Regions from separate parts of the Mycolicibacterium gadium genome, predicted to be linked through region 2. Evidence: predicted binding sites of a transcription regulator. Region 2 holds the regulator's gene; the other holds the start of a gene.
What was found. Region 2 encodes LexA, which represses DNA repair genes until DNA is damaged. Its sites were predicted from a motif close to CGAACANNTGTTCG; they were not measured.
Positions count from the first base shown of each region.

Region 1: cofD (2-phospho-L-lactate transferase) is a predicted target of LexA. The motif match lies at 4,608-4,621, and genes of this name have one in related genera.

Region 1 is NZ_AP022608.1:2,557,625-2,564,913, reverse strand. It holds gene G6N36_RS12535 (glycosyltransferase family 2 protein) at 1-410, shown strand, start outside; gene manB (mannose-1-phosphate guanylyltransferase ManB) at 407-1,483, shown strand; gene G6N36_RS12525 (NUDIX hydrolase) at 1,532-2,068, opposite strand; gene G6N36_RS12520 (coenzyme F420-0:L-glutamate ligase) at 2,065-3,405, opposite strand; gene cofD (2-phospho-L-lactate transferase) at 3,402-4,400, opposite strand; gene G6N36_RS29530 (WhiB family transcriptional regulator) at 4,878-5,111, shown strand; gene G6N36_RS12505 (metallopeptidase family protein) at 5,121-5,543, opposite strand; gene G6N36_RS12500 (DUF3499 domain-containing protein) at 5,672-6,091, shown strand; gene G6N36_RS12495 (phosphomannomutase/phosphoglucomutase) at 6,177-7,289, shown strand, end outside.
Region 2 is NZ_AP022608.1:1,502,746-1,510,034, forward strand. It holds gene sthA (Si-specific NAD(P)(+) transhydrogenase) at 1-414, shown strand, start outside; gene G6N36_RS07485 (proteasome assembly chaperone family protein) at 540-1,508, shown strand; gene G6N36_RS07490 (alpha/beta fold hydrolase) at 1,541-2,563, shown strand; gene G6N36_RS07495 (PhzF family protein) at 2,595-3,281, shown strand; gene nrdR (transcriptional regulator NrdR) at 3,291-3,761, opposite strand; gene G6N36_RS07505 (LysM peptidoglycan-binding domain-containing protein) at 3,924-4,373, opposite strand; gene lexA (transcriptional repressor LexA) at 4,604-5,305, shown strand; gene G6N36_RS07515 (LGFP repeat-containing protein) at 5,302-7,289, opposite strand, start outside.

The sequences.
Region 1 (7,289 bases), 1.1 Mb from region 2:
CCTACCGGCAGGCCAGGGAGGCCCCCAGCGAACGCGCCGTTGGATGGTTGTCGGGGTCTTGCTTGTTGCTGCGGCGGGCTGCATTCGAAGAGATCGCAGGGTTCGACGAACGCTATTTCATGTACATGGAGGACGTTGACCTGGGAGATCGTCTGGGACGCGCGGGCTGGCAGAATGTGTACGTGCCATCAGCGGAAATTTTGCACGACAAGGGCCACGCGACGGGGCGGGACCCAGCCCGCAACTTGGCCGCCCACCACACCAGTACCTACACTTTTCTCGCGGATCGCTATCCGCACTGGTCACAGGGGCCTCTGCGGTGGACAATCAAGGCCGCTTTAGCTGCGCGCGCTGGCCTGGTCGTGCGTAATTCTCGACGCAAACAGGCGAAGGGGGGACGGGTCCGATGAACCCTGCGGATGTAGATGCCGTCATATTGGTCGGCGGCCTGGGTACTCGATTGCGCCCGCTGACGCTGTCGGCACCCAAACCGATGCTGCCGACCGCGGGTTTGCCGTTCCTCACCCACCTGCTGTCGAGGATCGCCGATGCCGGCATCGAGCACGTGGTGCTCGGCACGTCGTACAAGGCTGCGGTTTTCGAGTCGGAGTTCGGCGACGGGTCCAAGCTCGGGTTGCAGATCGAATACGTCGTCGAGACTGAGCCGCTGGGCACCGGCGGCGGCATCGCCAACGTGGCGTCCAAGCTGCGGCACTCCAATGCGCTGGTCTTCAACGGCGACGTGTTGTCCGGCGCTGATCTGCGCGCGCTGCTGGACAGCCACGAGAACAACGACGCCGATGTCACCCTGCATCTGGTTCGCGTCGGCGATCCTAGGGCGTTTGGTTGTGTGCCAACGGATTCCGATGGCGTCGTCACCGCGTTCCTGGAGAAGACGCAGGATCCGCCGACAGATCAGATCAACGCCGGATGTTACGTGTTCAAGCGCGAGGTCATCGATCGCATCCCGAAGGGACGCGCGCTGTCCGTCGAACGCGAGGTGTTCCCGGGCCTGCTCGCGGACGGCCTCCGGGTGTGCGGCTACGTCGACTCCACGTACTGGCGGGACATGGGGACACCCGAGGATTTCGTGCGCGGCTCGGCCGATCTGGTCCGCGGTATCGCGCCGTCACCCGCGCTGCACGGGCACCGCGGCGAGGAGCTCGTCCACGACGGGGCGAGCGTCGCGCCAGGTGCGCTGCTCATCGGCGGCACGGTCGTCGGTCGAGGCGCCGAGATCGCCGGTGGTGCACGTCTGGACGGTGCGGTGATCTTCGACGGCGCCAAGATCGGAGCAGGGGCGGTGATCGAGCGGTCGATCATCGGCTTCGGGGCACGCATCGGGCCTCGCGCCCTCATCCGCGACGGCGTGATCGGCGACGGCGCGGACATCGGTGCGCGCTGCGAGCTGTTGCGCGGTGCGCGGGTGTGGCCGGGGGTCACGATCCCCGACGGCGGCATCCGCTACTCGACGGACATTTAGCGATTTCGGCGCGCTAGCAGTCGCTCAGCGATGGTTCGCGCACCGAAATCACCGGTTGCGAGCGGCGGCCGCCAACTGAGTGAGGCCGAAGTCGACGTCGTCCGGCAATGAGTCCAGTCGCCACCACCGAAGGTCCAGTGATTCGTCGCTACGCTCGATTTCCGCGCCTGCGGGCGCGCGCACGATGAACTGCATATCGAGGTGACGGGTCGGCACGCCCAGCGAACAAGTGACCGGGTGTACGTGCAGCGCGGCCAGCACCGGATCGATCTGCAGGCCGTCGATGCCCGACTCCTCGGTGGCCTCCCTCAGCGCGGCGGCGACGATGTCGGCGTCGGATTCCTCGCAATGCCCGCCCAGTTGCAGCCAACGGCCGAACCGTGGGTGGAGCGTGAGTAGCGCTTGGGTTCCGGTGTGGTCGAGCACCAGGGCCGAACCGGTCACGTGCCCCGGCTCGCAAGCGCGCAGACAGCCGTCGGGTCGCGCGGCCAGGAACGCCAGCACGGCATGGCGCAGCGAGTCCTGCCCGGGATCCGGTGCATGCCATTCGGTCAACGCCTGGACCGCCGACGCGTGCAGGGTCACTTGCGCACCAGCAGATCGTCGGTCGGCACTGGATCGCGTGGACCCGGCTGCTCGGGCGGGAAACCGATCGCGATGGCGCCCAACGGCTCCCAATCGGCTGGCAGGTCGAGCTCGTCGCGCACCAGATCGGCGGCGAAGATCGTGGACCCGATCCAGCAGCTGCCCACACCGCGCACCGCCAGCGCTACCAGCAGGGCCTGCACGGCGGCCCCGACCGCGACGGTGAACATCGTGTGCTCGGCAGCGGTGCGGTCGGCGTCGGGATAACTGTGCGCACCGTCAGGAACCATGAACGGGATGACGAGTTCTGGTGCGTCGTAGAGGATCTGGCCACGGTCGACGCGGCGCTCGACGGCATCGGCCGGTCGGCCATCGCCGATGAGATCGGCGCGCCACTTCTCCTTCATTCGATCCAGAAGGGCCAGCCGCGCGTCCGGGTCCTGCATCCACACGAACCGGACCGGCCGGGTGTGGTGCGGTGCTGGAGCGGTGAGCGCTTCGCCGATCGCGGCCTCGATCAGCTCGGGTGGCACGTCATCGTCGGCGAAAGTGCGTATCGACCGACGCAACAACTGCGCCTGACTGCGACCGAGCGCAATGGCCTCCTCGGTGCCCAGCCAGAACAGATCATCCTCTCCGGCGCGCACCAGGCGACGGGCATTCGAGCCGTCATCTGGCAGCGACAACCCGCGCACCACCGCGACCGGGATGTCGGTCAGCTTGCCCTTGACGAGATCGGCTGCCGCGGCGATCTCGTCGGCGACCGCGATCTCGGTGACAATCAACTCGTTGCCGTGCCGGTCGCGCGACCCTTCGTAGCCGTGCAGCACCTGCAGTCCCGCGGCGCCGATCGCGACGTCGGTCTGCCCGTTGCGCCACGCACGTCCCATGGTGTCGGTGACCACCACCCCGACGGCGACTCCGAGGCGTTTGTGCAGACCGCTTCGCAACGCCGCAGCGCTGGCATCGGGATCCGTTGGCAACAAGGCGAGTTCTGCGGAGTCGACGTTGGAACCGTCCACCCCGGCCGCTGCCTGTACCAGGCCGATCGCGTTCTCGGTGATCAGTGTTCTGCCCTTGCGAGCCAGTACCCGCACCGCTTCGGCGTCGATGAGCTTGCGTCGCAGGATGTCTCGCTGTTCGGCGTCGACGGGTGCATCGACGATACGACCCTCGCACTTGGACATCACCTTGCTGGTGACCACGAGGATGTCGTCGTCGCGGAGCCAGGGTGCGGCCGTGGCGATTGCCTCGGCAAGGTCATCACCCGGGCGAAACTCGGGCAGTCCTGGCACAGGCAGGATTTCGACGGCTGCCGCGGATCCGTGTTCGGTCATCGCCGTGGATCCACTTTCAGCCCGGCGACCTCCACTCCGGTGCGCACCATGTCGGCGGTCGTCGCCGGATCCTTCATCAACAGGGGTACGGCGCGCACCTCGACACCGTCGATCTCGGCGTGGTCACCTTCGTGGATCAGCCAGGCGTCGAGGATGCCGGTGCCGCTGCGCGCCCCGTAGTGCCTGCCGACTGCTTCAGAGGTGCTGTCCACACCGATGACAGACAGACATTCGTCGGCCATGCCGCGCAACGGCTTACCATCGATGATCGGGGAGTAGCCGATGACCCGCGCCGACGTCGTGCGCAGCGCGCCGCGAATGCCGGGGATGTTCAAGATCGATCCGATGCTCACCACCGGATTGGACGGGGCAATCAGGACGACGTCGGCGGTTTCGATGGCTTCGACGACGCCGGGGCCGGCGGTCGCCGCCTCGGCACCGACGAACGCGAAACTATGGGTGGGGACTTGCGCGCGGTATCGCACCCACCATTCCTGGAAGTGGATCGCCCTCTTCTCGCCGTCCTCGGGATCGGTGATCACGACATGGGTTTCGCTGCGGTCGTCGCTCGCGGGTAACAGTCGTGCACCGGGCGACCAACGGGCACATAACGCTTCGGTCACCTGTGACAGCGGATAGCCGGCGCGCAACATCTGGCTGCGCACAAGGTGGGTGGCGAGGTCGCGGTCGCCGAGGCCGAACCAGTCGGGCTGCACACCGTAAGCGGCGAGTTCTTCCTTGGCATGCCACGTTTCGTTGCGATGACCCCAACCGCGTTCGGGGTCGATGCCTCCGCCCAGCGTGTACATGCAGGTATCGAGGTCCGGGCAGATCCGAACCCCGAACATCCACGCGTCATCGCCGACGTTGACCACGGCGGTCAACTCGTGTGCCGACGTCCCGGAATCCTGGAATTGGCCCAGCCCCAACAGGTGCTGTACGCCGAGCAGGAAGCGGGCGCCGCCTACCCCGCCGACCAGAACCGTGACTTTCACAGTGACCGACACTAGGCCGTCGCGCGCGATCTGGGGCACGTGGCCGAGGGTGTGACAGACACGCCGATATTCCGACGCGCCGAATTCCGGTCACGGAATGGTATGAATTTCTGTTCCAACGCTTGACCACGGCTGCTAGCGCGTGTGTAATCACACCAGTGTCATTTCGCGGTTGGCCAGCCGGTTTCGGTGCCGCAGACCGAGATTCGATCATATGTTCGAATCTGAAATGGCCGCACAGTAAATAGTGGGGCTCAAGTTACGGATCTACGACATCAGGTGAGGAGGCGGAAAATGTCTTTTGAGTACAGCGATTTCGAGCATGCGGTCCGGTTCGACGACCGACTGCTTGGCTCAGTGGACAGCGCGCCGCACACCAATATTGGACCGGCACCGTTCGAGACGCCTCGGCGTCCTCAGTTGAGTCTGGTGCCCGCCCCGATTGATGTGCCGCCGGCAATCCCGGCTGTGCCGGCAATGCTCACGCCGGAGGACGACCTCTGGCAAGAGAAGGCATTGTGCGCACAAACCGACCCCGAGGCGTTCTTCCCCGAGAAGGGCGGCTCGACTCGTGAGGCCAAGCGCATCTGCCAGGGCTGTGAGGTGCGCGACGCGTGCCTCGACTACGCCCTGGCCCACGATGAACGCTTCGGCATCTGGGGCGGGCTCTCCGAACGTGAGCGCCGTCGCCTCAAGCGCGGCGTGATCTAGGCGAGTTGTTCACTCGTCCTCGATAGTGGGGTCGATAACGGAGGGTTCGACACCCAGATAAGTGGCGACTTGTGCCACCAGGACTTCGTGCAACAGCTCCGAGAGTTCGGCGGTGTCTTTCGCCCGTCGTTCGATCGGCTTGCGGAACAACATTATTCGCGCCCGTGTGGCGTTGCCGCGGACATCGACGCCCGCGGGGATCAGCCGGGCCAGGGCGACCGGGCCGTCGGCGATGACCTCGGGCGGCCATTGCACGCTTTCGGGATCCTTGGCCGAGATGCGGGGTATTTCGTCGACGGCGATGTCCAGCGTCGACACCCGATCCTGCCACCGGCGTTCGATCGGCTCGTAGGCCTCGAGCACCGCCATGTCGAACAGTTCGGCCCGGCTGCGCCAGCCCGGCACGGTCGGTGGAAGGAGCGGCCCGCGCATGTCGCGGCCGCGGCGTGATCGGTGGTGTCCGCGTTCGGCCACGGAGCGATCGTAACGGTTGGAGATCGACCCTCCGATGGCGCGCGTGTCCGGCGGCTTGCGCCGTTTGCGCACGATAACCTCTCGCTGTGAACGTTCCCCGTCGCTGCTGCCGGCCCGGGTGCCCCCACTATGCGGTCGCGACGCTGACATTCGTCTACTCCGACTCGACGGCAGTCGTCGGCCCGCTGGCCACGGTGTCCGAGCCCCACTCGTGGGATCTCTGCGTCCTGCACGCCGGCCGGATCACCGCGCCACGTGGATGGGAGCTCGTTCGCCACGCGGGTCCACTGCCGTCGCACCCCGACGAGGACGATCTGGTGGCGCTCGCCGACGCGGTGCGCGAAGGACGCGACATGGCGCCGCCGATCAACGGAGTGGCCGCAGGGTTTTCCGATCCGGTGACCGGTGTGTCGGGCGGCGCGCTGATGGCACCGCCGGCCCGCAGGTCCGAGTCCAACGGCCGCCGACGGGGCCACCTGCGGGTGTTGCCCGACCCGCCTGAATAGCAGAGCACTCGGCGAGGGCTAGCGCACATGCCTCTTTCATTCGACGGTTAGGCTGGCGCCAGTAGCCCACGTCACAAGGAGTTGTATGTCCCGGCCTGCCGCGGCTGTCCATCGCGTCATCAAGGCGTATGACGTGCGCGGCCTGGTCGGCGAAGAGATCGACGAGGATTTCGTCCGGGATGTCGGCGGCGCGTTCGCTCGGCTCATGCGCGGTGAGAACGCCACCCAGGTGGCGATCGGCTACGACATGCGAGACAGCTCGCCGTCGCTCGCGGAGGCATTCGCCGACGGTGTGGTCGCGCAGGGCCTCGATGTGGTGCGCGTCGGCCTGGCGTCCACCGATCAGCTGTACTTCGCCTCAGGTCTGCTGGACTGTCCGGGCGCAATGTTCACCGCGAGTCACAACCCGGCCGCCTACAACGGCATCAAGCTGTGCCGCGCAGGCGCCAAGCCCGTCGGCAAGGACACCGGGCTGCTGGCCATCAGCGAGGACGTGATCGCCGGGATACCGGCCTACGACGGGCCGCGTGGCTCGAAATCGGACCGCGATGTTCTCACGGACTACGGCGATTTTCTGCGATCACTGGTCAGCCTGGCCGGATTGCGGCCGCTGAAGGTCGCCGTCGACGCCGGCAACGGAATGGCGGGCCACACGGCTCCGGCTGTGCTGGGTTCGATTGCAGGAATCAGGCTCGCGCCGTTGTTCTTCGAACTCGACGGCACGTTCCCGAACCACGAAGCCAATCCGCTGGACCCGGCGAACCTCGTCGACCTGCAAGCGCACGTGCTGGCCACCGGTGCCGACATCGGGCTGGCGTTCGACGGCGACGCTGACCGCTGCTTCGTGGTCGACGAGCTGGGTAAGCCGGTTTCGCCGTCGGCGGTGACCGCGTTGGTGGCCGCCCGCGAACTCGGTCGAGAGATCGGCGCGACGGTGATTCACAACTTGATCACCTCGCGGGCCGTCCCGGAACTCGTGGCTGAACGGGGCGGCACCCCGTTACGTTCGCGCGTCGGACACTCCTACATCAAGGCACTGATGGCCGAGACCGGGGCGATCTTCGGGGGCGAGCATTCAGCGCACTACTACTTCCGCGACTTCTGGGGCGCCGACTCCGGGATGCTGGCGGCGCTGCACGTCTTGGCCGCGCTCAGTGAGCAGGACCGGCCGCTGTCCGACCTGATGGCCGACTACCAA
Region 2 (7,289 bases):
GCCTTCGGTGAACCGGCCAAGGGCATGACCGACCTCCAGCCGATCGGCATCTACTCCATCCCGGAGGTGTCGTATGTGGGTGCCACCGAGGTAGAACTGACCAAGAAGTGCCTGCCGTATGAAGTCGGCGTCTCGCGCTATCGGGAATTGGCGCGCGGACAGATCGCCGGCGATTCCTACGGAATGCTGAAGCTGCTGGTCTCGACGGACGACCTGAAGCTGCTCGGTGTCCACATCTTCGGCACCAGCGCGACCGAGATGGTCCACATCGGCCAGGCCGTGATGGGCTGCGGCGGAACCATCGAATACCTCGTCGACGCGGTCTTCAACTACCCCACGTTCTCCGAGGCCTACAAGGTCGCCGCGCTGGACGTGATGAACAAACTGCGTGCTCTGAATCAATTTCGCCATTAGCGATTCCCGCTTCGGCGAGCTGCATTAGGCCGGGGTCGTACGTTTGGGTAACGCAACGTGGGCCACACTGGTTGTCACGTTGGGAAAGGCGATCACGCTTTTCACACCGTCGAGGAGGCGCGAAGATGGCGGACGAGGCAGATCAACCCGAGCAGCGTTACCAACCGGACCAGACCGGCATGTACGAGCTGGAGTTTCCGGCCCCGAAGCTGACGTCGGCGGATGGCCGCGGTCCGGTGTTGATCCATGCGCTCGAGGGCTTTTCCGACGCCGGCCACGCCATCAAGCTGGCCGCCCAGCACCTCAGGAACACCCTCGACACCGAGTTGGTGGCCTCCTTCGCGATCGACGAACTGCTGGATTACCGATCGCGGCGCCCCCTGATGACCTTCAAGACCGACCACTTCACCCACTACGAGGAACCCGAACTCAGCCTCTACGCGATGCACGACAGCGTCGGCACGCCGTTTCTGCTGCTTGCCGGCCTGGAGCCGGACCTGCGGTGGGAGCGGTTTCTGACGGCCGTGCGACTGCTGGCCGAGCGGCTCGGGGTGCGCCGGGTGATCGGCCTGGGGGCCATCCCGATGGCCGTCCCGCACACCCGTCCCATCACGCTGACGGCACACTCCAACGACAAGGAACTGATCGCCGAACATCAGCCGTGGGTCGGCGAGGTGCAGGTGCCGGGCAGTGTGTCGAATTTGTTGGAGTTCCGGATGTCCCAGCACGGGTACGAGGTCGTCGGATTCACCGTGCACGTGCCGCATTACCTCGCCCAGACCGACTACCCCGCCGCCGCGGAGGTGCTGCTGGCCGAGGTGGCCAAGACCGGCGGGCTCCAGATCCCGCTACAGGCGCTGGACGCCGCGGGCGCCGAAATACTGCAGAAGATCAACGAGCAGGTCGAGGGCAGCACCGAGGTGGCCCAGGTGGTGACCGCGTTGGAGCGTCAGTACGACGCTTTCGCCGCGGCCCAGGAGAACCGCTCGCTGCTTGCCCACGACGAGGATCTGCCCAGCGGCGAGGAGCTCGGTGCGGAGTTCGAGCGGTTCCTCCGGCAGCAGGACAGGGGCAAAGACGGCGACGCCAAATAGCGCCCGTCCGGAAGGGCAGCTAAGTTGTCGCAATGGCCGCGCGACCGACCAACCTGCGCCCGGTTCGGGAACTCACACCCGAGTTGGAGTTCCGCACTATCCACGGGTACCGGCGCGCGTATCGAGTGGCGGGCTCTGGACCAGCGATCCTGCTGATTCACGGCATCGGCGACAACTCCACCACCTGGAGCACGGTTCAGTCGAAATTGGCCCAGCGATTCACCGTCATCGCGCCAGATCTGCTGGGCCACGGCAAGTCCGATAAGCCCCGCGCCGACTACTCGGTGGCCGCGTACGCCAACGGGATGCGTGACCTGCTGAGCGTGCTCGACGTCGACCGGGTCACTGTCGTCGGCCACTCCCTGGGTGGCGGCGTGGCGATGCAGTTCGCCTACCAGTTCCCCCAGCTCGTCGAGCGGCTGATCCTCGTGGGAGCCGGCGGCGTGACCAAAGACGTCAACATCGCGCTGCGGGTCGCCTCACTGCCGATGGGCAGCGAGGCGTTGGCGTTTCTGCGTCTACCGCTGGTGCTGCCGGCGGTGCACGCCGTCGGACGTGTGGCCGGAGCGATGTTCGGATCGACAGGTCTGGGCCGTGACATTCCCGACGTGCTTCGGATCCTCGCGGATCTGCCGGAGCCGACGGCCTCGTCGGCCTTCGCGCGCACGCTGCGCGCGGTAGTGGACTGGCGCGGCCAAGTTGTCACAATGCTCGATCGATGTTATTTGACGCAATCCGTTCCGGTGCAATTGATTTGGGGAAGTGCCGACTCGGTGATACCGGTCAGTCATGCCCGTCTGGCACATGCGGCGATGCCGGGCTCACTGCTGGAGATCTTCGAGGGTTCCGGGCACTTCCCGTTCCACGACGACCCAGACCGGTTCGTCGAGGTTCTCGAGCAGTTCATTCTTTCCACCGAACCCGCGGTCTACGACCAGGATTATCTGCGCGGATTGCTGCGCACCGGCATCGAAGAGGGTGCGATCTCAGGCTCGGCCGACACCCGGGTCGCCGTACTCGACGCGATGGACCACGACGAGCGCAGCGCCACCTGAAGACGTCGACGCACCTCGGTAGCATCGGTCCATGGCCATCGACGTAACGGTACTGCGGGTATTCACCGACCCCGACGGCAACTTCGGAAATCCGCTAGGCGTTGTCGACAACAGCACCGTCGAGCCCACCGACCGTCAACGGATCGCCACCCAATTGGGTTACAGCGAAACCATTTTCATCGATCTGCCGCAAAGCGGCTCCAGCACGGCGCACGCGCGGATCTTCACCCCGGCCGTCGAATTGCCCTTTGCGGGCCATCCGACCGTGGGTGCCTCGTGGTGGCTGCGCGAGCAGGGTTTCGCCATCAACACCTTGCAGGTGCCCGCGGGCATCGTGCAGGTCACCTACGACGGCGATCTGACGGCCGTGAGTGCGCGTTCGGAATGGGCTCCGGACTTCGCGATCTATGACCTCGCGTCCGTCGACGAACTGATGGCGGCGGATCCGTCCGACTACACCGATGCGGCCGAGCACTATCTGTGGACCTGGCTCGACAAAGCCGCCGGAGTGATCCGCTCAAGGATGTTCGCCGCCGATCTCGGCGTCCCGGAGGACGAGGCCACCGGCGCCGCGGCGGTCCGCATCACCGACTACCTCAGCCAGGACCTGGAGATCGTGCAGGGTAAGGGGTCGAGAATATCCACCGAGTGGAGCCCCGAGGGCTGGGTGCGGGTCGCAGGGCGCGTCGTCAACGACGGTACGAAACAGATCGAGTGAGGGGGCGGGTCAGCTCTGGGCCGGCTGTGGAGATTCGCGATGCTCACGCAGCTCCTTGATCTCGCGCTCGAAATCCTCTGCCGACGTGAATCCGCGGTAGACCGAGGCAAACCGGAGGTAGGCGACTTCGTCGAGGTCACGGAGCGGACCGAGGATGGCCAGGCCCACCTCATTGCTGGGGACCTCAGCCGAACCGGTGGCTCGCACCGCGTCCTCGACCTGCTGAGCAAGCAGATTCAGCGCGTCGTCGTCGACCGCCCGGCCCTGGCAGGCGCGGCGCACGCCTTTGACGACCTTCTCCCGGCTGAACGGCTCCGTGACACCGCTGCGTTTGACGACGGCGAGCACCGCCGTCTCGACCGTCGTGAAGCGACGACCGCATTCCGGGCATGATCTGCGGCGGCGAATCGCCTGGCCTTCGTCGGTTTCCCGGGAGTCGACCACTCGGGAATCGGGATGACGACAGAACGGACAGTGCATCACCGCTCCTTCGCCACACCACCAAACGACCAACCCGAACGCCTCTGAGCGTACCTGCGCGGGAGTTCGCGAGCCCAGGTTCGTGCTGATTGGCACATATCCCATCGTGGTGTTACCGAATACCCTTGCGGGGCTGATGTTTTCACCGCCCACAGCGCACCGTCAACTGATCGGTGCGATCAGTGTCTGGCCGGCATGAATCGCCACCGTGTCGAGTTGGTTGAGTTCGCGGATCCGGTCGACAACGCTTCCCACCGGCGCATCGGGCGCCACTCGGCCCGCCACCTGCTGCAGCGTTTCGCCCGTCTGCACCTGAACCACCGCGAGCCGGTCGGGCACTGGGGCCGATTCGCCGACGACACCGCCGAACTGTGCCACCAGGCCGAGCCACACTGTGATGCCTGCGGCGACCATTGCCAACAGGACCGTCGTGACCGGGGTGATGGGGCGGCGCCGGCGCGGAGCGCGCGACACGAGGACACCGGAGCTGCGGTACCGCACCGGAGCGCCGCCGGGCCGCCGTGACGGCGGCCGCCGCCGTGCACCCGCGGGCCGGACACCCGGCCTGACCACAGGTGTTGCCTGGATTTCCCGCGTCTCGAGAATCGTCATCTTCCTGCCTTCCGGTCCAAGGTCGTTCGCTTGTGTGTTCGAACATACTCGCTCAGGTGTTCGATTAATAGAACATGTGATCGAACTGTTGCCAAACGATAGCGGCACCCACCGACAAGTTCTGATGCCCGAGTCGTCTCCGGGTCGTCAAGGTCTCACCAGCACGTGGCGATCCGACACGCCTCGAACACATGTTTGATTAATCGGCGGCCGCGGGCTAGATTCGCGCCATGGACTCCAGCAGCGATACCCCGGGTGGCGCAGCCGGCACCGGCGGGCGCGGTGGGCTCGACACCGGGCTCACCGAGCGTCAACGCACCATCCTCGATGTGATCCGCGCCTCGGTGACCAGTCGCGGCTATCCCCCGAGCATCAGAGAGATCGGCGACGCGGTCGGGCTGACGTCGACGTCGTCGGTGGCCCACCAGTTGCGCACTCTGGAGCGCAAGGGCTATCTGCGACGCGACCCCAACCGGCCACGCGCCGTGGACGTGCGCGGGGCGGACAGCGGCCCCCCGGTCGTCGCCACCGACGTCGCAGGGTCGGATGCGTTACCGGAGCCGACGTTCGTCCCGGTGTTGGGCCGCATCGCCGCCGGCGGCCCGATCCTGGCCGAAGAGGCCGTCGAGGATGTTTTCCCGCTACCGCGCGAATTGGTCGGCGAGGGCTCGCTGTTCCTGCTGAAGGTGGTCGGCGACTCCATGGTCGACGCGGCGATCTGTGACGGCGACTGGGTGGTCGTGCGTCAACAGAACGTTGCCGACAACGGCGACATCGTCGCCGCGATGATCGACGGTGAGGCGACGGTGAAGACGTTCAAGCGCACGCGCGGTCAGGTATGGCTGATGCCGCACAACCCGGCGTTCGATCCGATTCCCGGTAACGACGCCGCCGTGCTTGGCAAGGTCGTGACGGTGATCCGTAAGATCTAGCGCGCCTCATCGTCGGTGACGAAACCGTTCACGCGCGCGAGTTCCTCACTGGCGAACCAGATTTCGGCGCGGGCGTCGTCATATAACGGACTGCTGGGTGTCCAATACACACCAGTCTTGGTATTCGCCTTGACCGGGTAGCCCTCTGGTGCCTCGTTCGGGTCGTCGAGCGGCACCATGAAAGCAACGCGCTGCGACGGCAGGTCGTCGTCCACCTCGATCCGGGCATGGCGTCCGGTATCGATGAGGGGGTCGCGCTTGACCGCGGCGGCCGCCGCCGCGGCCGCGATCACCGCTTCGCCGGTCTGAATACGAGTCGGGGCCGTATCGACCGCGTCCGGGTCGTCTTCATCGTCGGACTCGCCTTCAGGGGCCGGCGGCTCGTCGTTATCCTTGGCGTCCTCGGCATCCTGCGCGGTCTCCTGAACGCTCGATGCCGACGACGGCGCACCCCAAAGGTCTTCCTCCTCGGGCACGGCCTCCGGTGTCATATCCTCGCCCCGGCGGGGCAGTGAGCCCAATTCCTCGCCTGCGTAGCGATCGCCGAACATCGCCGCGGCGTACTCGTCGTCGCTGGTCACCCGATCCGGAGCGGCCGCGGTGCTGTACGCGGCATCGGCGTCGCCACTGAACCGGACGTCCTGCATCGCAAGAGATTCGTCGGGCGCAAAAGGATCGGTCTTGTTGCGGCGCCGCAGCGCGATCGCGAGCACGACGGCTCCGATCACTGCCACCAACGGCACGAGCGCCAGCAGCCACCACACGTTCGGTTTCCACCACTTGTTGGTGTCGTCCGAATCTGACGCCTGCGGGCTGCCCGGCGTCTCGGGCGCCGACTGCTGACCCGGCACCTCGAGTCCGGCCAATTCGGCGGCCAGATTGGCCGGTTCGGTGCTGAAGGTGTTCTTCGTTCGGTCCCACGAAATGACGCCACCGGTGAAGCGCTGCGTGACGACGTCGCCGGCCTCCGTCTGGTCGGCCATCGGCGCGCCCAGCTCGCCTTTGGCCCCGCCGAGCCGGTCCCAGGCTGCCGCCATGGCACCCCGCACGATCACCGCACCGTGATCCGGCGTCCAGAAGATGACCGGCTTGTCCTCGGCCGCGAAGCTGGACATGCGGCTGGCAGTTGACAGCCCGCCATCGACCTCGCTGGTGAGCGGGAAGCCGAGATCGCCTTCGGGCCCGCCGACGCTCTCGTACTTGGCCAGCACCTGTCCGGTCACGACGTTCGCACCGGTGGCAGGTGTGTAGAAGATCGCGCCGCCGGCGAAGTTCTGCCTCAGTCCGTCCTTGCCGACCGGGAAGGGCGCTCCGTCGGCGGCGCCCAGCGGCCCCAGCGGTCCTCCGGCGGCGCGCCGGGCGGCATTGATCGCCGCGGTCGGATCATCGGGAAACTGCAGGTCGCCCAACTGAGCTGCAAGTTCCGGCGGCACGGTGGTGAAGGACTTCTTGCGAATGTCATACGACAATTCGCCGCCGGTGAACTTCTGCGAGACGGCGTCGCCCTTGTAGACCTCGTCCTCCGCTGGTACGCCGAGTGTGCCCGACGAACCACCGAGCTTGTCCCACGCGGCGTTGATCGGCCCACGGACCACACGTGCGCCGGTCGCAGGTGTGAAGAAGATGACCGGCTTGTCCGTCGCGCTGAACGTGACGTTTCGACTGTCCGGCGCTCGCCCGGGCCCCTCATCGATGGTGGGGAACCCCAGATCACTGTCGGCTGGGCCACCGAGCGACTCGTACTTCTCCAAGATGGCACCCTGTACGAAGTGTGCGCCGGTCGCAGGCGTGAAGAAGATCTTGCCGCCAGCGAAGTTTTGGCCGAAACCGGGGCCGGCCGGGTAGACGCCGCCGTTTTTGGGTCCCAGTGGGCCGCCGTCACCGCCGCTGGCCTCCCACGCCGCGGTTATCGCTGCGTTAGCGTCGGCATCCGGTTGCGCCGCCGTGATCGGTGCCAACAAGACAGCCATCGACAATGTCAGCA